Regions from separate parts of the Paenibacillus sp. sgz302115 genome, predicted to be linked through region 2. Evidence: riboswitches for the same ligand, from Rfam matches in the RefSeq annotation. Region 2 holds a riboswitch; each other region holds the start of a gene.
What was found. A riboswitch is a leader RNA that binds a small molecule or an ion and turns the genes downstream of it on or off. The one in region 2 is predicted to bind thiamine pyrophosphate.
Positions count from the first base shown of each region.

Region 1 (6,952 bases), on a different contig from region 2:
GAAGAGAAATATTTGCGGAGGATTTCCACGCATTCCTTCACGTAGGAGGCCGGACTTTCCCTGCGGGATTCCCCAGTAAGCAGCAGGATGTGCCGGAGACCTGTGGCGGAAATCGCCCGTCCCTCTTGCCCCACCTGCTCCGACGTCAATCTTTTTCGCGGAAAATCATATATGGAGCTAAAGCTGCAATAAGTGCAGTGATTCACGCAGAAGTCGGCGAGATACATCGGTGTGAACATCTGCATGACATGTCCAAAATGCGAACGGGTCAGCTGCTGCGCACGCTGGGCCATCTCCTCCAGACAAGTCTCCGCAGCCGGGGACAGCAGGGCTTGAAGATCCCGCTCTTCCAGATGCTCCTTGCGGATTGCCCGCCTCACATCCTCCACCTGATATGCTTTCCATAAAGCTTCGTAAGGAAGCTGCTCCAGACGGGTCAGTGTCTCATAAAAGCTCATGTTCCTCCCCCATTTCCGTAAGGCACTGCAGAAAACCCGTCAAGGGCGAAGATGCTACGGCAGTCTCTTCCACCGGCCCTAGTCCGGCCAAGTAGGCTTTGCGGCCTGCGGTTACCGCATCGCGGAACGCTTCGGCCATCAGCAGCGGATCACGGGCCGTAGCGATAGCCGTGTTAAGCAGCACAGCCGCTGCGCCAAGCTCCATCGCCTCTGCTGCTTCGGACGGCTTGCCGATTCCCGCGTCCACAATAATGGGAAGCTCCACCTCGGCAATCAGAATCCGCAGCAGCTCCTTCGTCTTCAAGCCACGGTTCGAGCCTATCGGGGAGCCAAGCGGCATGATGGCGGCGGCTCCCGCCTTCTTCATCTGAATGGCTGCTGACAGATCCGGGCTCATATACGGAAGCACTACGAAGCCGTCAGCGGCCAGAATTTCCGTAGCCCGAATCGTCTCCAGGTTATCCGGCAGCAGATACTTCTGATCGTTAATGATCTCAATCTTGACCCAATTGCCAAGGCCGGCCGCTCTAGCCAGTCTCGCAATGCGCACCGCCTCTTCAGCAGTTCTAGCCCCTGAGGTATTGGGCAGCAGCGTCATATGGGCAGGAATATGGCTGACAATATTGTCTTTGCTCTCCGGATCAACCCGGCGCAGAGCAACCGTAATCACCTGTGAGCCTGAACGTGCGATGACCTCGGGAATCAGAGTGTTCCGGCTATATTTTCCTGTACCTATGAATAAACGGCTGGATAAAGAAATGCCGCCAATAATCAATGGATCTAACATGAACCCGCCTCCTGATAAATATTTTTGTTCACAATAGCTCAGCCCCCGCCTACAAAATGCACCAGCTCTATCCGGTCGCCTTCGCTGAGCAGCGTTTCTCCGTAATTGTCTTTGGGGACAATCTCACCGTTCAGCTCCACAATTACAAGCCTTCCGTTCCACTCAGGGAGGCATAGCAGGTCGGCCAATGTCCGGCAGTCTTCTGCATACACCCCGGCTTTCCCATTAATGATCAGCTTCACGCCTGTTCACCTCCTCCGCCAAAAGAATCAGCGATATTCACAGCCGCCGCGCTGGAATTATTCTGCACCGCCGCTCTGTAAGCCTTAGCGGCAGCCACAGGATCTGCGCTGCTGCAAATGCCGGACATCACCGCAATCCCTGCGGCGCCCTGCCGCACAATCCGGCCAGCGTTGCCCGGTTCAATCCCGCCGATGGCAATCAGGGGAATGCTGCTGCCCCGCACGGCTGCTCTCAGCAGATCAAGGCCACGCTCTTGCTGTCCCCGCTTGCAAGCTGTGGCAAACACATGCCCGAACAGGCAGTAATCCGCCCCCTGTTCTCCCGCTTCTGCGGCCTCCTCCGCAGAATGCACCGACCTCCCCAGCCGCAGGCCGGGAGCAGCGGCGCGGGCAGCAGCAGGCGGCAGGCTGTGCCAGGCAAGCTGGACACCGCCCGCGCCGGCCGCAAGGGCAACATCAAGACGGTCATTAATGATCAGCTTGGCCGCTGAGATTCCCGCCCTGATCAATTGCTCCGTCAGGTTCAGCAGCTCCCGGGCGGACAAATGCTTTTCCCGCAGATGGATATAATCCACAAGTGGATGCACAGCCGCAGCAAGTGCAATCAACCGCTCCGGCCCAAGCTTCCCGTCCGAAATCAAATGAATTTCAGCCAAGCGGTTCACCTTCATTCATTGTTGTTGCTGCAACACCAAACACAAAAAAACCGCCCCCAGCAATAGGAGGCAGTCGGAAATATATACAGGAATACGGGCTGAAGGATAAGCCCCGCTGCAGTCATTCGTTCACACTTTCCTACGCTGGTATAAACCAGATCAGGTTCAAAGGGTCCGAACGGTCAGGTTCGTCTCAGCCTTGCGGCACCCCTAGTGGCAAATTCATATTCAGTTGCTGACGTGCTTCATATTAACATAGTTTTCCTCGAAAAAGCTATAGAAATGATATGAGAAGTTACCAATGAGCATGCGCAGCAAAAAGAGCGGACCGCAGAGGTACGCTCTTACACCTGATTTATAGAGCATCAATGCTCCTGTTAGCCGTTTATAATCTCGCCGCCATTGACATGAATCACCTGTCCGCTTACATAGGATGAATCCTCAGAAGCGAGATAGACATAGGCGGGTGCCAGCTCCTCCGGTTGGCCGGGGCGTTTCATCGGCTGTGTGCCGCCGAACTCGCTGACCTTCTTGGCGTCAAAGGAAGACGGGATAAGCGGAGTCCAGACTGGACCCGGCGCGACAGCGTTGACACGAATGCCCTGTTCCGCCAGATTCATCGAGAGTGACCGGGTGAAGCTGAGAATTGCGCCTTTGGTGGACGAATAGTCCAGCAGCTGCGGGCTGCCCCTATAGGCCGTGATGGAGGTCGTGTTGATGATCGTGGAGCCTTTTTTCAGATGGGGCATTGCCGCCTTGGTCAAGTAGAACATAGAGAAAATATTCGTGCGGAAGGTACGTTCAAGCTGCTCGGAAGTGATATTCTCAATCTTGTCCTGCGGATGCTGCTCGGCGGCATTGTTGATCAGGATGTCCAGCTTGCCCAGTCCGTCCACCGTCTTTTTAATCAGATCCTGGCAGAAGGCTTCCACACCGATATCACCGGCTACCAAAATACATTTGCGGCCTTCCTGCTCCACCTGGCGTTTGGTCTCTTCGGCATCCGAATGCTCATTCAGATAAGAAACAACGACATCCGCGCCTTCCTTGGCAAAATGAACAGCCACCGCGCGCCCAATGCCGCTGTCACCCCCAGTAATAAGCGCCGCCTTGCCCAGCAGCTTGCCTGCCGCCTTATAGGCTGACGTCTCGAATTCCGGCAGTGGCTTCATCTGGCTCTCAATCCCGGGCTGTTGCTTCTGCTCCTGCGGGGGTAAGGTTTGTGTGGCTTGATTGTTTGGCATGATCCTTGTCTCCTTTCGCTGTGCAACTATGGAAGTAGCATCATCGTTTTAGGATGGCTTATGGGGCTTGGATTATGCGTCGGGTGTGCTGTAAAACTTGAAGACAAAGGCGGACGCTACCGCTCCTACAGTTCCAAACTTCCCCTCCGCCACTTCTGCCTTTTGGTAGTTCTTTAGTTCAGCTTATATAGCTGAATTATCTTTACCACATACAGTCGTTTTTCGTGAAGACACCAGATATAATTTAGAGAACATTGTGTTTGTCAGGCATGGAGATTTGGACGGAACAACGAGGTTAGGTTAAGGAGGCAGGCACATTTATGACCAGAAATTCAAGGAGCATCGTCGTTGCCGTCAAAGGAGTTATTGTGCATAAAGGCAAAATTCTGCTTGTACAGCGCGCTGCGGAGGATTCTGTAGGGGCAGGGAGTTGGGAATGCCCGGGAGGGAAAATTGAATTCGGAGAAGGCCTGGAGGCCGCGCTGGTGCGGGAGATCAGGGAGGAGACCGGGCTTACGGTAGCTGTAGGAGCACTTTTATATGCATCCTCCTTTCTGAGCGATCCGGGCAGGCAGCTAGTCATCATCACCTACCTGTGCCGGTCACAAGAAGATACAGTACTGCTCTCGGAAGAGCATGCGGCTTATAAATGGAGCACCAAGCTTGAGGCTCAGACCCTGCTGCCGCCCGGCATCCTGGAGGAATTTGAGAAAAGTAATGTGTTTGCGCTGGAGGAGCTGCTGTGAGCAACAACTATACTACAAGAAGAGGGGGTCCCATGAGCCATGAAGTGGCTGCCTGGAACCCCCTCGTTTTTAGCAGGATAGGCTTGAGTACTTATGAGGACGCTTTCCCGCTATCTTCCTGAAACGTCTGTCCCAGCCTAGAATAGAGAGCGAATTTACCGCTATTTTGATGTTCACTTCATGTTCACACTCGTTCCGGCATTGACACGAAAATAGCTCTTTCCTCCCCCTCCTGACGTCAACCACTGATTGCCCGGTTCAGCTTAAATAATATGTCTGTACACCATAAAAAACATCATCACAATCAGCACGACCATCAGCAGCAGGCTCATGGTGCGCAGCTTTGCAGTGTGGGCCGTAACATCACGGTTCTCGCGCATTCCGGCTGCGGCCAGGCGCAGCGGCTTGCCCATAATCCCGCCCAGGGCGAACATTGCGAGCAGCAGTACAACCACAACAACCATCCAGGCTACGGTATAATCCCCCTTCGAGATCATATAACCGCCAGTCAGCAATTGAACAACCAGCCCGTATTGAGCGAAGCGGTTAAAGCCGCCAATTGCGCTCAGTGTTCCCTCCTTGGCTGGAGCGGACAGCTTTGCCGTGCTGCTCAGAATAAACGGCAGAACCAGATAGAAACCAAGTGCCAGTGTCCCGATCATATGTAAGAAAAAGAAAATCCGATCCATACTATACTCTCCTCACTTTTCGCTGTGATATAAGTTACATTACTATTATACCCAACCAAATAGCAGATGAAAAGAAAAGCCCTCATTTCTTAATAGCAAATGAGGGCTTCTAGCCGGAATTTAGATTGTAACTACTGCAGTAATCGCACGTATTGAATCGGCAGACTTATCCAGGGCCGCTTTCTCTTCCGGCGTCAGCTCCAGCTCATAAATCTTCCCAATGCCATCCGCACCCAGCAGCGCCGGAACTCCCATGAACAGACTATCATAGCCGTATTCCCCTTCAAGCAGGGCGATCACAGGAATAATCCGTTTCTTGTCCTTCAGTATCGCTTCTGCCATCTGCACCAGCGAAGCCGCAGGCGCATAATAGGCGCTGCCGTTGCCGAGCAGGCTGACGATTTCACCGCCGCCGACACGCGTGCGCTGCACAATCTCGGCAATCCGCTGTGCAGGAATCAGCGTCTCAATCGGAATGCCGCTGACACTGGAGTAGCGGACCAGCGGAACCATGTCATCCCCGTGGCCGCCCAGCACAAAGCCGCGCACATCCTCCACAGACACGTTAAGCTCCTGCGCGATGAAGGTACAATAACGCGCGGTATCCAGCACGCCGGATTGGCCAATGACGCGGTTCTTAGGAAAGCCCAGCGTCTTGTAGGCCACATAAGTCATAGCATCCACCGGGTTGCTCAGAATGATGACAATGGATTCGGGAGCGACCCGCTTCACATTCTCACAGACTGATTTCACGATGGAAGCATTCGTATTCACGAGATCATCGCGGCTCATGCCCGGCTTGCGGGCAACGCCCGCCGTGACAATCACAACATCGGAATCTGCCGCATCCTCATAGCTTGAGGTTCCCGTAATCTGGCTGCTGAACCTCAGCACAGGACCGGCCTCCAGCATGTCCAGCGCCTTGCCTTTGGTCGGATTCTCAAGCTGGGGAATATCCAGCAGCACCACGTCGCCGAGCTCCTTCTGTGCAATCATAAGCGCCGTGGTAGCGCCGGTAGAACCGGCGCCCACGACAGTAATTTTATTGCGTTTGATGGCCACTCGTCATCCTCCTGAAAGATTGATCGGCTTACAGATGCTTGATGATTTCGTCAGCAAACGCCGAGCATTTCAGCTCCGTTGCACCTTCCATTTGGCGGGCAAAATCATAAGTAACCGTCTTGTTATTGATCGCTGTGCTCATGCCTTTATAGATCAGGTCAGCCGCTTCCTGCCAGCCCAGATGCTCCAGCAGCATGACCCCGGACAGGATCACCGAACCCGGATTCACTACGTCCTTGTCAGCATATTTCGGCGCAGTACCATGAGTAGCTTCAAAGATAGCGTGCCCGGTAACATAGTTGATATTCGCTCCCGGAGCGATGCCGATGCCGCCAATTTGCGCAGCCAGCGCGTCGGACAAATAGTCGCCGTTCAGGTTCAGCGTAGCAATCACATCGAAATCGGTTGGACGGGTCAGTACCTGCTGCAGGGCGATGTCCGCAATCGCATCCTTGATGATGATTTTGCCGGCCGCTTCCGCTTCCTTCTGAGCCGCATTCGCCGCAGCCTCACCATCACGTTCCTTGATGGCATCATATTGATTCCAGGTGAAGACATGCTCGCCGAACTCCTGCTCAGCGACTTCATAACCCCAGTTCTTAAACGCGCCTTCTGTGAATTTCATGATGTTGCCTTTATGAACCAGCGTTACGCTCTTGCGTCCGTGCTTGATGGCATATTCAACTGCAGAGCGGACCAGACGCTTGGAGCCTTCCGAGGATACCGGCTTGATGCCGATACCGGATGTTTCCGGGAAGCGGATTTTGTTCACGCCCAGCTCTTGCTGCAGGAATTCGATCACTTTCTTCACTTCGGCAGAGCCTTCCTTATATTCGATGCCGGCATAAATATCCTCCGTATTCTCACGGAAAATAACCATGTCCACCAGCTCAGGATGCTTCACCGGCGAAGGAACGCCGTCGAAATAGCGGACCGGACGCAGACACACATACAGATCCAGCTCCTGGCGCAGCGCCACGTTCAGAGAGCGGATGCCTCCCCCGATTGGCGTAGTCAGCGGTCCCTTGATCGCCACAATATATTCACGGATCGCCTCCAGCGTATCAT
Region 1 is NZ_JBVYOK010000009.1:13,024-19,975, forward strand. Features, by position in the region: gene thiH (2-iminoacetate synthase ThiH) at 1-458, opposite strand, end outside; gene AC0LWN_RS17650 (thiazole synthase) at 445-1,245, opposite strand; gene thiS (sulfur carrier protein ThiS) at 1,284-1,487, opposite strand; gene AC0LWN_RS17660 (thiamine phosphate synthase) at 1,484-2,158, opposite strand; TPP riboswitch at 2,263-2,365, opposite strand; gene AC0LWN_RS17665 (SDR family oxidoreductase) at 2,521-3,387, opposite strand; gene AC0LWN_RS17670 (NUDIX hydrolase) at 3,708-4,133, shown strand; gene AC0LWN_RS17675 (hypothetical protein) at 4,397-4,822, opposite strand; gene mdh (malate dehydrogenase) at 4,943-5,884, opposite strand; gene icd (NADP-dependent isocitrate dehydrogenase) at 5,913-6,952, opposite strand, start outside.
Region 1: it holds a riboswitch for thiamine pyrophosphate, as region 2 does, so the genes downstream of both, AC0LWN_RS17660 (thiamine phosphate synthase) here and AC0LWN_RS00600 (ABC transporter ATP-binding protein) in region 2, are expected to answer to the same signal.

Region 2 (6,952 bases):
GGTCAGCAGCTCCATTCCCCGCTTACGCGCCTCCGCCTTGGAGCGCTTCTGAACCGTAACCTGACCCTCCATCACATTGCCAAGTGCGGTCATATGCGGGAACAGGTTGTACGATTGAAAGACCATACCTGTCCTCTGACGAAGCGCCAGTACCGAACGCTGCGGGATTTTACTAGTAGGTGCAAATTCAAGCTGCAAATCATCCAGCTTCAGGCTTCCCCGGTCAGGCCGCTCCAGCAGGTTGAAGCAGCGCAGCAGTGTTGTTTTGCCGGAGCCAGAAGGACCGATGATCACCAGCACCTTGCCGTCCTCCACGGTGAGATTCACACCCTTCAATACATGCAACGAACCGAAAAATTTATGCACATCACTGATTTCTATCACGGGATATTCCTCCTTATCTTGCCGAGTAGCGGTCAAGCCGTTTCTCCAGGTAGCTTTGCAGCACCGACAGTACGGAACAGAACAGCAGATAGAACAACGCAGCCTCGGTGTATAGGAGCATCGGCTCATAAGTGGTCGCTGTTATTTGCTGTGCGGTTTTGAAAATTTCCACGTAAGTAATCGTGGCGGCAAGCGAGGTATCCTTGACCAGACTGATAAAGGAATTGGATAAAGGCGGAACCGAAACACGCGCTGCCTGCGGCAGAATGATCCGCCGAAGCGCTTGCCTGCGGGTCATTCCGACTGAAAATGCCGCTTCCCACTGACCTTCAGGAATGGATAGCACCGCAGCCCGCACAATCTCGGAGGAATAAGCACCTACACTGAGTGTGAAGCCAATCGTAGCGGCAGTAAACGGATCGAGGATGATCCCCATAGCCGGCAATCCATAGAAAATGATGAATAGCTGAACCAGCAGCGGTGTTCCGCGGATGATCCAAACATAGAATCGCGCAATCAGCTTCGGTAGCGTCCACGGCGAAAGCCGGATGAGTGCGGTACACACGGCAAGCAGCAATCCCAGTATGAAGGAGACCACAGCCAGCGGAATGGTAAAAGCCACCCCGGCTTTCAGCAGGGGCAACAAGGAATCAAGGAAAATTTGTATTTTGCGGTCATCCACGGATCAGACCTCCTTCTCAGGGGTTCAGGAACCAACACTCCGAACACACCGGTTATTATTTGGATACATCAGCACCGAAATATTTCTCGGAAATTTTCAGGTACGTTCCATCACTTTTCATGGCTGACAGCGCTTCGTTCACCGCCTTCACCAGCTCCTCATTGCCTTTCAGGAAGGTAGCCGCACTATGTGAGCCTGCAGCGATTTCATCGACAACTTTAATTTTCACATCCGGTCTCTGCTTTTTCAGATCCAGATAGGACAGACCATCGTTCACAGTTGCATCAATCCGGCCCGAGGTCAGCAGGTCAATAGCTTGGTTGAAGCCCTCAATGGCGACAATCTCAGCACCGTTCTCACGGGCGATAGCGGATAGATTGCTGGTTAGTGACTGGCCGGCTTTTTTGCCTTTCAGGTCTGCAAAGGTTTTGATGTCTTCATTCTTGTCACTTACGATCAGCACTGCCTTGGAGACAATGTATGGATCGGAAAAAGCATATTTCACCTTGCGTTCATCCGTAATCGACACTTCATTAAAGATCACATCAAACCGTTTGGCATCCATGCCGGCAAAAAGTCCATCCCACTGCGTCTCAAAAAACTCCGGCTGAACCCCTATCCGTTTGGCTACCTCCTCGGCGATTTCCACGTCAAATCCCGTCAGCTTGCCGGTGGCATCATGGAAGGTGAAGGGTGCATACGTGCCTTCGGTTCCGATGCGCAGCTTGCCGCTCGCTTTTATGGCCTCCAGGCTGTTCTGCGCTGCCGGGGCAGCTGTTGCTACACCTTCGCTTGGAGATGCAGACTGCACCGCCGCATTGTTGCCGCTATTTTTGCCGCAGGCCGCCGCCAGTATCACCGAAAGCAGCAGCAGGATGGTCAGGCTTATTTTTTTCATGATCTATGTCCCCTCTCATCTGAAAAATCTTCGGGATTAGCATCCCCAAAAACAACCCGCTCACTCTGCTCCTCCGTTGACATCAAGCCTGAATATGATATATTAATTAGCAATTGTGAATTCAATATCGACCTGTTATTTCACTAGGGGAGTCTGCCGACTGAGACGAAGCCTTAAGCTTCGGACCCTTGGAACCTGATCTGGATCATACCAGCGGAGGGAAGTGGAACAGAATTGCTCAGCGGTACCGCTTCATGCTGTCTGCCTGAACCTTTCAGACCCATTTGTCTCCTCCAGAGACGGATGGGTCTTTATTGTGTCCATTAAGTATCGCTACATACAAAGGAGGCTTGCTTACATACGAATATGATCTCTATTACTAACCTGTCCTATTCTTTTGATGCATCATTCGGAGCACCGGTATTCTCCGGGCTATCCATGAACGTCAACCAGGGCGAATTCATCTCCATTGTCGGGGCCAGCGGCTGCGGCAAAAGCACGCTCTTCAAGATTATTGCCGGACTTCTGCCCCACTCCGGCGGTGAGATCAGAATTCACGGGCACCCCTCTCAAGATCCTTCCTCACGCTTAGGACAGGTTGCCTATATGCCGCAGCAGGACCTGCTGCTGCCCTGGCGGACTGTGCTGGACAACTGCCTGCTGCCTTGGGAGCTGAAGCAGATTGGCAGCAAGGCCGAGGCCGCTGTGCAGATCCGCGAAATGCTGTCCCTCTTCGGCCTGGCGGGAACGGAGACAGCCTATCCCGCAGAACTGTCCGGCGGGATGCGGCAAAGGGTTGCCCTGCTGCGCACTCTTGCCGCCGGGAATGAGCTGATGCTGCTGGATGAGCCGTTCGGGGCGCTGGATGCGATTACGAAACGCGAGCTGCACCGCTGGCTGCTCTCGCTGTGGAGCGGTCTTGAGAAGACGGTGCTGTTCATCACCCATGATCTGGAGGAGGCCTTGCTGCTCAGCGACCGGATCTATCTGATGTCCGGCGGCGCAGACGGCGGCTTGCAGGAGCTGTCTGTAGAGCTGCCGCGCCCACGACATTACAAAATGAACTATGAACCGCAGTTTGTCGCCCTGCGGGAGGATTTGGAGCGGAGGCTATATGAGAGCCGCATTTTGTAGAAAAGCACTTAGGAATTACGGGCCTTTTGCTATGCTGGCAGTGCTTACTCTTATCGTCTGGGAGATCGTATCGCGCCTGGGGCTGATCCCCTCGTTCATCCTCCCTGCTCCTTCCGCAATCTTCATGGCGCTTGTCCGGCAAAGAGGGCTGCTGTTCGGAGTGCATTTGCCCGCGACACTGGAGGAGGTACTGCTTGGGTTTGGCCTGTCAGTGTTCTGTGGCTTGCTGCTTGGGACCGGAATGCACATGTTCACTCCGCTGGAAAAGGCGCTGTATCCCCTGCTCGTTATCAGCCAGACGGTTCCGCTGATTGCACTGTCGCCCATTTTTATTATGTGGTTCGGCTATACGCTGTGGAGCAAGGTTGCGGTGGTGTTCCTGACGGCCTTTTTCCCGGTGGTGGTGGGGACCTATGACGGTCTGCATAAAAGCGGGGCGATATACCGGGAGCTGCTGCTGACCCTTGGCGCGAACCGCTGGCAGATCCTGCGGAAGACGCAGATTCCGCCGGCGCTGCCTTCTTTTTTCTCTGGACTCAAGCTCTCCATTGTCTACTGTGTGATAGGGGCAACCATCGGCGAATGGCTGGGCGGCAGCAAGGGACTCGGTTATTTCAGCCGCCGGATGGCCGGAAATCTGCAAAGCGCAGAAATGTTCGCCGCCGTTGTCCTGCTGTCCGCGCTTGGTGTCGCTTTGTTTCTAAGCATAACCTTGCTTGAAAGGATCATTTTGAAGAAAAGAGGTATTTATCGGTGAAAATCATCCGCTACGTAAATTCTGTAAGGAAAAGGAAGCTGTCCATAGCTCCCCTCTTATTGCTGCTGTGTCTTGGAGTTGCTGCCAGCGGCTGTGGACCATCCAACAATGCTGCCCCTTCCAGTTCTGCTCCGGCCAAAGAAGGCGCGCCGCGCCACAAGCTCACCATAATGCTTGACTGGTATCCGAACGCTGTCCACTCCTTCCTCTACGCCGCACAGCAAAATGGCTATTTCGCCGAAGAAGGTCTGGACGTGGATATCCAGATGCCTGCTGACAGCAATGACGCTCTGAAGCTGGTGGCCGGAGGGAAAGTTGATCTGGCACTGAGCTACCAGCCGCAGGTGCTGATGGCCCGGGGAGAGCAGATTCCGGTCAAATCTGTTGCAGCCATCGTAAGGCATCCGCTGAATCACCTTATGGTTCCGGCTGACAGCGGCATCAAGAGTCCCAAAGATCTGGCGGGCAAAGCTGCCGGTTATTCCTCCGTCCCGCTCTATGAAGCGATGCTGAAAACTATGGTCAAGACCGATGGAGGCAATCCTGGCGCCGTCAATCTGATTGACGTGGGCTTTGACCTGATTCCCGCCATTTCCACCGGACGGGTGGACGGGATTATCGGCGGTTTCATTAACCATGAGCAGCTCATCCTGGAGAAGGAAGGCCATCCCGTAACCTCACTTGATCCGACGGATTACGGCGTACCCGACTATTATGAGCTGGTTCTTGTCGCCAGCGAGCAGGCTCTGCAGAACTCAAAGGCCGAGATCCAGAAGTTCATTAATGCGGTACGCAAGGGACAGAAGTTTGTGGAGGAGCAGCCGCAGCAGGCGCTGGACCTCCTGATCGCGCATGAGGATGCCACAGCTCCGCTCGACAAGGACATTGAAACTAAAAGTCTGCAAATTCTGCTGCCGCTGATGGATGCGGGCGATCAGCCGTTTGGCTATCAGGACCCTGCGTCCTGGGACAAGGTGCAGAAGTGGCTAAGTGACAACGGGCTGCTGAGCGGAGAGGTTAACAGCCAGGAGGCTTTTATTAATTTGTAGGGTATAGTGCTAAACCAAATTTTAGGAGTGATAAATAATGTCATTTTTATCCAAAGTACGGGAAAGCAATCCGCTGGTGCATAACATTACGAATATCGTGGTCGCGAACTTCAGCGCGAACGGGCTATTGGCCTTGGGCGCTTCGCCTTTTATGGCCGATGCACATGAAGAAGTAGCAGACATAGCGGCTATGTCGGGGGCTGTTGTGCTCAACATCGGTACACTGAACGACTATGCCATCAGTTCTATGCTCCTGGCCGGACAAGCCGCTAACCGCCATCAGGTGCCGGTGGTACTTGATCCGGTGGGTGCCGGAGCCACAGCTTACCGTACAGAGGTTACGCAAAGGCTGGTGAACGGTATGCAGATTACCGCGCTGCGCGGCAACGTTGCCGAGGTGGCCCATGTGGTCGGGGAAAGCTGGAGCATTAAAGGCGTGGATGCCGGAGCTGGAGACGGCGATGTGGTGGCACTCGCGGTAAAAGCTGCCCGGAAGCTGAATTGTGTCGTGATCATCACCGGCAAAGAGGATGTCATCACGGATGGCAGCAGCACCTATATAGTCAGCAACGGCCATCCCATTCTGACCAAGGTTACCGGTACAGGCTGCCTGCTCAGTGCGGTTGTGGGCGCTTTTCTGGCGGCCAGCGGCGGAGCCTTGCTGGAGGCGGCGGCGGAAGCTCTCTCCTTCTACGGCGTTGCGGCTGAGATTGCCGCCGAGCGGACGAACGGGCAGGGTCCGGGCAGCTTCCAGCCCGAATTCTTAAATCAACTGGCGCTTGTTACTCCGGAAGTATACTCCGAACGCTCCCGTGTGCAGCGGCTTGAACAATAACGGCAGGCTATCAAAGGAGAATTTATGATGTCAAAAGTATTCAAGGCATTAACTGTCGCCGGTTCCGACAGCGGCGGCGGTGCTGGCATTCAAGCCGATCTCAAAACCTTTCAGGAGCTTGGAGTATACGGCATGTCCGCACTTACGGCGGTAACAGCGCAGAACACGCTAGGTGTACAAGGCGTGTACCCTCTTGAAGTGGAGGCTGTTGCTGCACAGCTTGATTCGGTTGGAAGCGATCTGGCGCCGGATGCGGTCAAAACCGGAATGCTGTTTAGCACCAGGTTAATTCGCGTGGTGGCCGACAAGGTCCGTCAATACGGCTGGACCAGGCTTGTTGTCGATCCGGTGATGATTGCCAAGGGCGGCTCCCCCCTGCTCCAGCAGGAAGCCGTACATGCGCTGATTACCACGCTGCTGCCGCTAGCCTTAGTCATCACGCCGAATATTCCTGAAGCGGAAGTTCTCACCGGGATGACAATCACCTCTATGGCCGATCGTGAAGCGGCCGCCAAGCTCATTCATGCGATGGGACCGCAATACGTGGTGCTCAAAGGCGGTCACGATGAAGAAACAGCCCTGGTGACGGACCTGCTCTATGACGGGCAGGAATTCGCCTATATGGAGAGCCCGCGCATTCATACCCGGCATACGCATGGAACGGGCTGCACCTATTCGGCAGCGGTTGCTGCCGCATTCGCTAAGGGTCAGGGGATCGTGGAGGCGACCCGCACAGCTAAAGCTTTTATCCAGGCGGCGATCGAAGACAGCTTGAACCTTGGAGCGGGACATGGGCCAACGAATCATTTTGCTTATCAGAACAGACTCCGGGGGGTGCGGCAATGAACCGGATCAACAGTGAACATATGCGGGGAATGCTGAAGCTGTATTTCATTATGGGCAGTGTAAATTGCCGGAGATCACCACTCGATACTCTTGCGGCGGCCATTGAAGGCGGAATAACCATGTTCCAGTTTCGCGAAAAGGGCCAAGGCGCGCTGACCGGACAGGCATACTTCGAGCTGGCGAAGCAGCTTCAGATGAGCTGCCGGGAGCACCGTGTCCCTTTTATCGTGAACGATGATATCGAGCTGGCAGTTGCCCTTGATGCGGACGGCGTACATGTCGGCCAGAGCGATGCGCCGGCCCGCTCGATCCGCCAGCGTCTCGGAGCGCACAAAATCGTCGGCGTCTCTGCCCATACCCTGGACGA
Region 2 is NZ_JBVYOK010000001.1:130,852-137,803, reverse strand. Features, by position in the region: gene AC0LWN_RS00615 (amino acid ABC transporter ATP-binding protein) at 1-384, opposite strand, end outside; gene AC0LWN_RS00610 (amino acid ABC transporter permease) at 398-1,066, opposite strand; gene AC0LWN_RS00605 (amino acid ABC transporter substrate-binding protein) at 1,122-1,964, opposite strand; TPP riboswitch at 2,100-2,203, shown strand; gene AC0LWN_RS00600 (ABC transporter ATP-binding protein) at 2,331-3,098, shown strand; gene AC0LWN_RS00595 (ABC transporter permease) at 3,079-3,855, shown strand; gene AC0LWN_RS00590 (ABC transporter substrate-binding protein) at 3,852-4,904, shown strand; gene thiM (hydroxyethylthiazole kinase) at 4,942-5,739, shown strand; gene thiD (bifunctional hydroxymethylpyrimidine kinase/phosphomethylpyrimidine kinase) at 5,767-6,585, shown strand; gene thiE (thiamine phosphate synthase) at 6,582-6,952, shown strand, end outside.

Region 3 (6,952 bases), on a different contig from region 2:
CCGGCAGATGGTTCAGCACCGTTTCCAGCTGATGCAGCGACAAAATACCTGTCTCGAAGCGGATAAAGCCCTGCGGGGAAGCTCCCGCCTCTACCTTCTGTTCTGCAGCTCCTTCCGGCTCGGCCGCACGCTCGGGAATCCATTCCTGCTCCGGCGCAGCCAGGCAAAAGCCGATTTCATCGCTCTCACGGGCGATTTTAACCCATTCGTCTTCCGTCAGCTTCTCAAGGGCCATCGGCAGCAGAATATTTTCTTCCTTAAAGATCATTTCATTGACTTCCTGAATAATATTCGCCAGTATTGCGCTGATCTCCTCAGGTTGACCGTTGTACGGGCTGAGCGCCGCCTTGGCTTCTTTGATCATGTTCCGGATGCCGTCATCCACGCCCCACATAACCTTCGTCGGACCGTAAATACCGTATTTCTCAAGATAAGGAAACAGCAAATTCTCCTTGCGGCTATAGTGCTTGTCAAGATCAAGCAGCAGGCTCAAATCCTCCAGCAGCTTGAAGATGATCTCTTCACTGGCGTTCTTCTGAAATTTACCGGCATGCAGCTCCAGACGGAAGTTAACCAGGCGTTCGATCTCGCGGTTCTCCAGCTTGAAGGTATGCACCGGATGGCCCGGCTGCTCTTCAGGTTTGTTAGAGCGATGAATTTCCTCGATGGAGCCCTTGAAAATAGCCGTGTGCACAGAGCACAGGCGCTGCACCTCCGATACGGGGATTCCCTCCTCCGTCATCAGCGAATGCTCCATCGCGGAAATTTCCGCTACTGTGACGTCACCAACAGCCTCTGCGAAGCGCGCTTTGACCTCCTCCACACTTTTCCCGGCATGCAGCTCCTTAATGATCTCCTTAAGCATGGTCTGGCGGCGTGTCTGCTCAGGAATATTCGCTTCACGATTGTTAATCAGTTCGCTCATTGTTCTCTCTCCTTTTAACTTTGGATTTATAACTGCACTCTATTCAAGGAACTCAAAGCCGTGGCGCTCAAAAGCCAGCCGGACGGTTTCAAGATCCATTCTCTTTAATTTGACTCCTTTGGATAAGGTCATGAACCTGCCGGCCGTCTGCAGCATTCCGGGCCTCGTAATATCGTGGAAACCCAGCTCCACCATAATGTCTACGACCTCCGGATGCCGGTTCACCAACTCGAATATGGACTCCTCCAGGCTCAGCTTTTTGCTCATGTGCCCTCCTCCTCCAGCTTTGCATCTCACTAATTGATAACCTTTCTCAACAACAGCTTAGCACAGGGCATATAGGCAGATTGTGATTGTAATCACTAAGTTAAAAAAAGAGCTGCACCCAAGTAGAAACGGCTACGCCGTCCATATAAGGACGGCATCCGTTTCAGCGAGAAATATAAGAATAAAGTATAGGGTGAAACTTATACTTTTTTATATTTACAAAAAAGCTGCCTCCGTCAGCCTTTTACGGAATGGGAAACAGCCTCTGCAATATTAGAAACTTTACTTTATTTCATGGAATTTCGAATACCGTGCGAAATCCGCATGCTGCAGAATTTAGGACCGCACATGGAGCAAAAATGCGCAAGTTTAGCTCCTTCCGCAGGCAGAGTCTCATCGTGATATTCCAGTGCCCGCTCCGGGTCCAGCGACAGATGGAACTGGTCACGCCAGCGGAACTCGAACCGCGCCTTGGACAGCGCGTTGTCCCGTTCTTGCGCCCCTGGATGCCCTTTGGCCAGGTCGGCAGCATGTGCTGCGATTTTGTAGGTAATGACACCCTCGCGCACATCATTCTTGTTCGGCAGTCCCAAGTGCTCCTTGGGCGTAACGTAGCAGAGCATGGCTGTTCCGAACCAGCCGATCATCGCGGCACCGATTGCAGAGGTAATATGATCATAGCCAGGGGCAATGTCTGTGGTCAACGGACCGAGCGTGTAAAAGGGGGCCTCCTGGCAAAGCTCCAGTTGCTTATCCATGTTCTCCTTGATCTTATGCATCGGCACATGGCCCGGACCTTCTACCATTACCTGAACATCATGCTTAGAGGCCAAGGCTGTCAGTTCACCAAGCGTCTCCAGTTCAGCGAACTGGGCTTCGTCATTGGCATCGGCAATGGAACCGGGGCGCAGACCGTCCCCCAGGGAAAAGGCCACGTCGTATGTCTTCATGATCCCGCATATCTCTTCAAAATGCGTATACAGGAAATTCTCCTGCTGATGAGCAAGACACCATGCTGCCATAATCGAGCCCCCGCGCGAAACAATCCCTGTCATTCGCCCGGCAGTAAGCGGAATATAACGCAACAGCACTCCGGCATGAATGGTGAAATAATCCACACCCTGCTCCGCCTGTTCGATAAGTGTGTCCCGGTACAGTTCCCACGTCAAATCCTCGGCTATGCCGCCCACCTTTTCCAACGCCTGATAAATCGGCACAGTGCCAATGGGCACAGGAGAGTTGCGGATGATCCATTCACGGGTAGTATGAATCTGCTTGCCAGTGGAGAGATCCATAATGGTATCAGCACCCCAGCGGGTGGCCCATCTCATTTTCTCTACCTCTTCCTCAATTGAAGAAGAAACGGCGGAATTCCCGATGTTCGCGTTAATCTTCACCAGAAAATTACGGCCGATGATCATCGGTTCACTCTCCGGGTGGTTAATATTCGATGGGATGATTGCCCTCCCGGCAGCCACCTCATCCCTTACATATTCCGGCGTTGTGTTCTCACGGATTGCAATGAACTCCATTTCCGGTGTAATGATGCCCTTCCGCGCATAATGCAGTTGGGTTACATTTCTGCCTTTAGACGCTCTTAAGGGACGCCGCAGCAAACCGGAAAAGCCTTCTGCCTCCAAAAAGTCTGCCGTATTTCCGTCATCACCGGCCTGCTTCATTCGCCCTGCGTATTCCTCCGAATCCCCGCGCTCTGCAATCCAGCATAGACGGTGCGGCGGCAGTCCTCTGCGGACATCAGTTTCTACAGCAGCATCGGTATAGATCCCACTCGTGTCATAGACACGCAGCGGTGCGTTATCCTCATCACCGGCCACACCCTCGGTTCGGCTCAGGCTGATCTCACGCATTGGGACTTGAATATCCGGGCGCGAGCCCTCCACATAGACTTTACGGCTTGCAGGGAACCCCAAAAGACTTACTTCTTCCTTCTTCACTGTTTCTGACATCTCTTCTCCTCCTCCAGGCTCTGGGAGCCAAGTTGCAGACAAGAAAATGCAGCAAAAAAGCCGCTCCACCTGGAGCGGCTTTATCTATGAACAGCCAAAAAAGACTGCGCTCAATAAAAGGTCCGGCTCCACTTTCCTACGCTGGTATGATCCAGATCAGGTTCAAGGGTCCGGGAATTCAATTTTCCCGTCTCAGCCCATTCAGGCTCCCCTAGTGGGTATCTTATCTGATTACATTCAATCTACTTGCCATGGTGTTTTTTGTCAACCTCGGCGTTGCCCAGCTATTATTTATCCAGTGTTTCGCTCCAGTCATGCACCATCGTGCCTTCCAGGTACTTCTCCGCATCCATCGCAGCCATACAGCCGGTTCCCGCTGCCGAGATCGCCTGGCGGTAACGGGTATCCTGCACGTCGCCGCAAGCAAACACGCCCGGAATATTGGTTTCCGTTGTCCCCGGATTCACCACGATATATCCATTCTCGTCCGTTGTAATCTGACCGCCCAGGAAAGCCGTATTCGGCGTATGTCCGATAGCGACGAATACGCCGTCCGCTTCCACAAGCTCCTCAAGACCTGTCTCGTTGTTGCGGACCGTCAGTCCTTTAACACCGGAATCGCCGAGGGTTATTTCAAGCGGGGTCCGGTTCAGCGCCCAGGCAACCTTGCTGTTCCCGCGCGCCCGGTCCTGCATAATCTTCGAAGCGCGCAGCTCCGAACGGCGGTGGACCAGCGTTACGCTGGAAGCGAACCGTGTCAGGAAGCTGGCTTCCTCCATCGCAGAGTCGCCGCCGCCGACTACGATAATCTTTTTGCCGCGGAAGAAGAAGCCGTCACAGGTTGCACAAGTGCTGACACCGCGTCCGACGTTCTCCTGTTCCCCCGGTATGCCTAGATATCTAGCCGACGCACCGGTCGAAATAATAACCGTTTCCGCCTCCAGTACGCCCAGGCCATCCACGGTGATTTTGAAAGGACGCTGCGAGAAATCGACGGATTCCACCCAGCCGTTCTTAAATTCAGCACCAAAGCGCTCCGCCTGCTTGCGCATATTGTCCATCAGATCCGGACCCATAATCCCTTCGGGAAAGCCCGGAAAGTTCTCCACCTCTGTCGTCGTTGTCAGCTGTCCTCCCGGCTGCAAACCCTCAATTACCAGCGGGTTAAGATTCGCACGCGCCAGATAAATCGCGGCAGTCAGACCGGCAGGACCTGTTCCGATTACAATTGTTTTGTACATTAGTGTGGCCTCCTCACAAGCGGATTTAATTTAAGAAGCAATGGTCTTACTGGCTCCACCAAAGCGGGTGGACCCTCTGCGGGCAACTGGAGCTATTCTCAGATATTTTCGGTAAAAGGGGGTAAAATACCCGCCTCCGGTCCATCATCCCCGATGCCGCATTCGCTTTGGATCCGCCGCGCATAGCGGCTTACCATAGAGACGGAAACCCCGTAACGCTGGGCGGCTTCACGGTAGGTGACAGGACGGCCGTGCAGCTTCGCAATCAGATACTCCAATGCCGCGCACCAGCCTCCGTCATGCCGGAACAAAGGTACATCCGGGTACAAGCTGCCTATGAACTGGCGCCAAAGGAGCTCGGCAGCCTTCTTCTGAACGGCATCATATCTCCGGTCCATCATGGCTACTGTATGATCAATAATCTGCTGCCAGTCCTCTTTCCACTCTGGGGGGCCTTTATGGCTTGGTGCAGCAGTGTGCTGTACCCCCTTGGATGCCGGGTTCTCGTCCGGGCTGCCGCCAATCAGCCGCTGCAGGTTTATGAGAGCGTCCTCCTGCAGCGGCTCTTGCCCAAGCCCGCCCTGCAGAGCGCCGGAGATTTCTTCGTCCTCGATCCAGCGGAGCGCCTCCGTTACTTGAAGCTTCGTGTTCGCGTCGCCGTAGCGCAGCGCCCAGAAGAACGAAGCCCGCAGCAGCGGATTATTCCGTACTTCCTCGGTGAATTTATCTGTGTTGTCCTTCCACTGCTTAAGCTGCTCCTGAAAAGGCAACTGATAATTGTAGCTGACAGGAGCCATAGGCCGGCCTTCAGCCTGTGCCAGCTGCAGCTGTGACAGGAAAAATTTCGGCACAGCCGATTCCGGGTCCAGCTTGGCAGCCTGACGCCAGCAGCGTACAGCTTCACTGTACAGGCCGCTGTTGCTAGCCGCCGCCGCACAGTAATGATACAGGCCGGCATCTCCACCGACCTCCTCGTCCTTCAGCAGGCGGCGGAAATGACCGTAGGCTGTTCTATGCTTACCCAGAATCCCCATCGTCGTAGCCATTTTAAACACATGCTCCTGATGAAAAGGCACTGTGGCTTCAAGCATGCGCAGCAGAGCGGCGAGCTGGTCCTTGTCACCTGCATACTGCAGAAAAATTGCCATATTGCAGAGCGCATGCAGATTGCCCGGATCCTGCTCCAGCACCTCGGCCAGGCATTCCTTGGCTTTCATAAACCTGCCCATATAAAAATAGGCAAGAGCCAGATTGTTACGCGCCGCCAGAAAATCCGGGGTGTTCTCGACAATTTCTTCAAGCAGCTTAACCGCTTGCGGAAACTTTCCTTCTTCCAGGAGGCTCCGGGCCCGGTCGTGCTCCACTAAGCCTTCCCGGCTGCGGATACGGACAAGCGGCGCAGGACGGTTCAGCTCATACTGCAGCAGCTCCATCAGCTCTTCGGACTCAGCCAGAAACTCCCCGCGGGCATCCTCCTCCAGATACGTCATAAGACTGCGTTCCGCCTCTTCAAAGTTTTCCATATTAGCAAAGTTATTAGCCATATAGAAATGGCATTCTGTCATTGCAGGATCAATCTTTTCCAGCACATGGGTCAAAATGTCGTTGGACGCCTCATAATTCCCCATCTCAGATAATATACCCGCCATATTGCAATGATTCACCGGGTTCTCCGGCTCATATTCAACAGCTTTGCGGAAATTCTTTAATGCCTTATCATATTGAAAGCGGTCCAATGACCGTACAGCTCTCTCAAAGAAAAAATTGGCATCCAGAGTGACGGGAATAACATTTCCGTTCCCCGCATCATTCTCTGAAGTTCTCTCTATCATGGAAGCAAGGCACCTCCCTTTATAAGCTTCCTAATTCTCACGAAAAATAGGAGAGCAGCGGCAAACGGCCTGCCCAGGCTCCTATTTACGCCCCTTCGTTTCCATTTCTGGTCTCGACTGTCTTCACACAGTATACCACATGTTCCATGGGGATTCTCAAGATCAAAGGCAACTCTTCGGGAGGAAAAAGCTTGAAAGACCCGGCTTCCGACAGAAAAGACGCAGAAATTAAATTTCTGCGTCTCTGAACAGCTTATCTATAGAACCGCCTTCGATGATAATACGTGTGGCCTCTGCCAGCATAGGGGCTACGGACAATACGGTGAAGCGGCTGGAATGATCATCCGGCAGCGCGATAGAATCGGTAACAATCACTTCATCTATATTGGGATGATCCATACGGACAATAGCGTCCCCGGAAAATAATCCATGCGTGGCGCAAACAATGCTGTTCTTAGCCCCCCGCTCCTTCAAGCCTTCGACCACATTTACAATCGTTGTTCCCGTATCAATCAGATCCTCAATGATGATAGGGGTCCGCCCCTCTACATCACCGATCACATGGGTGATGACCGATTCGTTATGCGCCGGACGTTTCTTGATCATAATCGCGAACGGGGAATCGAGGCGGCTGGCCAGCTTCTCGGCCATAGAGGCGCGGCCGGCATCTGGAGAAACGACAACCAGATCCGTCAGCCCTTTCACCTTCAGATATCCGCT
Region 3 is NZ_JBVYOK010000036.1:21,657-28,608, forward strand. Features, by position in the region: gene AC0LWN_RS31345 (DUF438 domain-containing protein) at 1-925, opposite strand, end outside; gene AC0LWN_RS31350 (DUF1858 domain-containing protein) at 965-1,192, opposite strand; gene thiC (phosphomethylpyrimidine synthase ThiC) at 1,480-3,159, opposite strand; TPP riboswitch at 3,276-3,382, opposite strand; gene trxB (thioredoxin-disulfide reductase) at 3,447-4,400, opposite strand; gene AC0LWN_RS31365 (tetratricopeptide repeat protein) at 4,499-6,232, opposite strand; gene AC0LWN_RS31370 (ribose-phosphate diphosphokinase) at 6,461-6,952, opposite strand, start outside.
Region 3: it holds a riboswitch for thiamine pyrophosphate, as region 2 does, so the genes downstream of both, thiC (phosphomethylpyrimidine synthase ThiC) here and AC0LWN_RS00600 (ABC transporter ATP-binding protein) in region 2, are expected to answer to the same signal.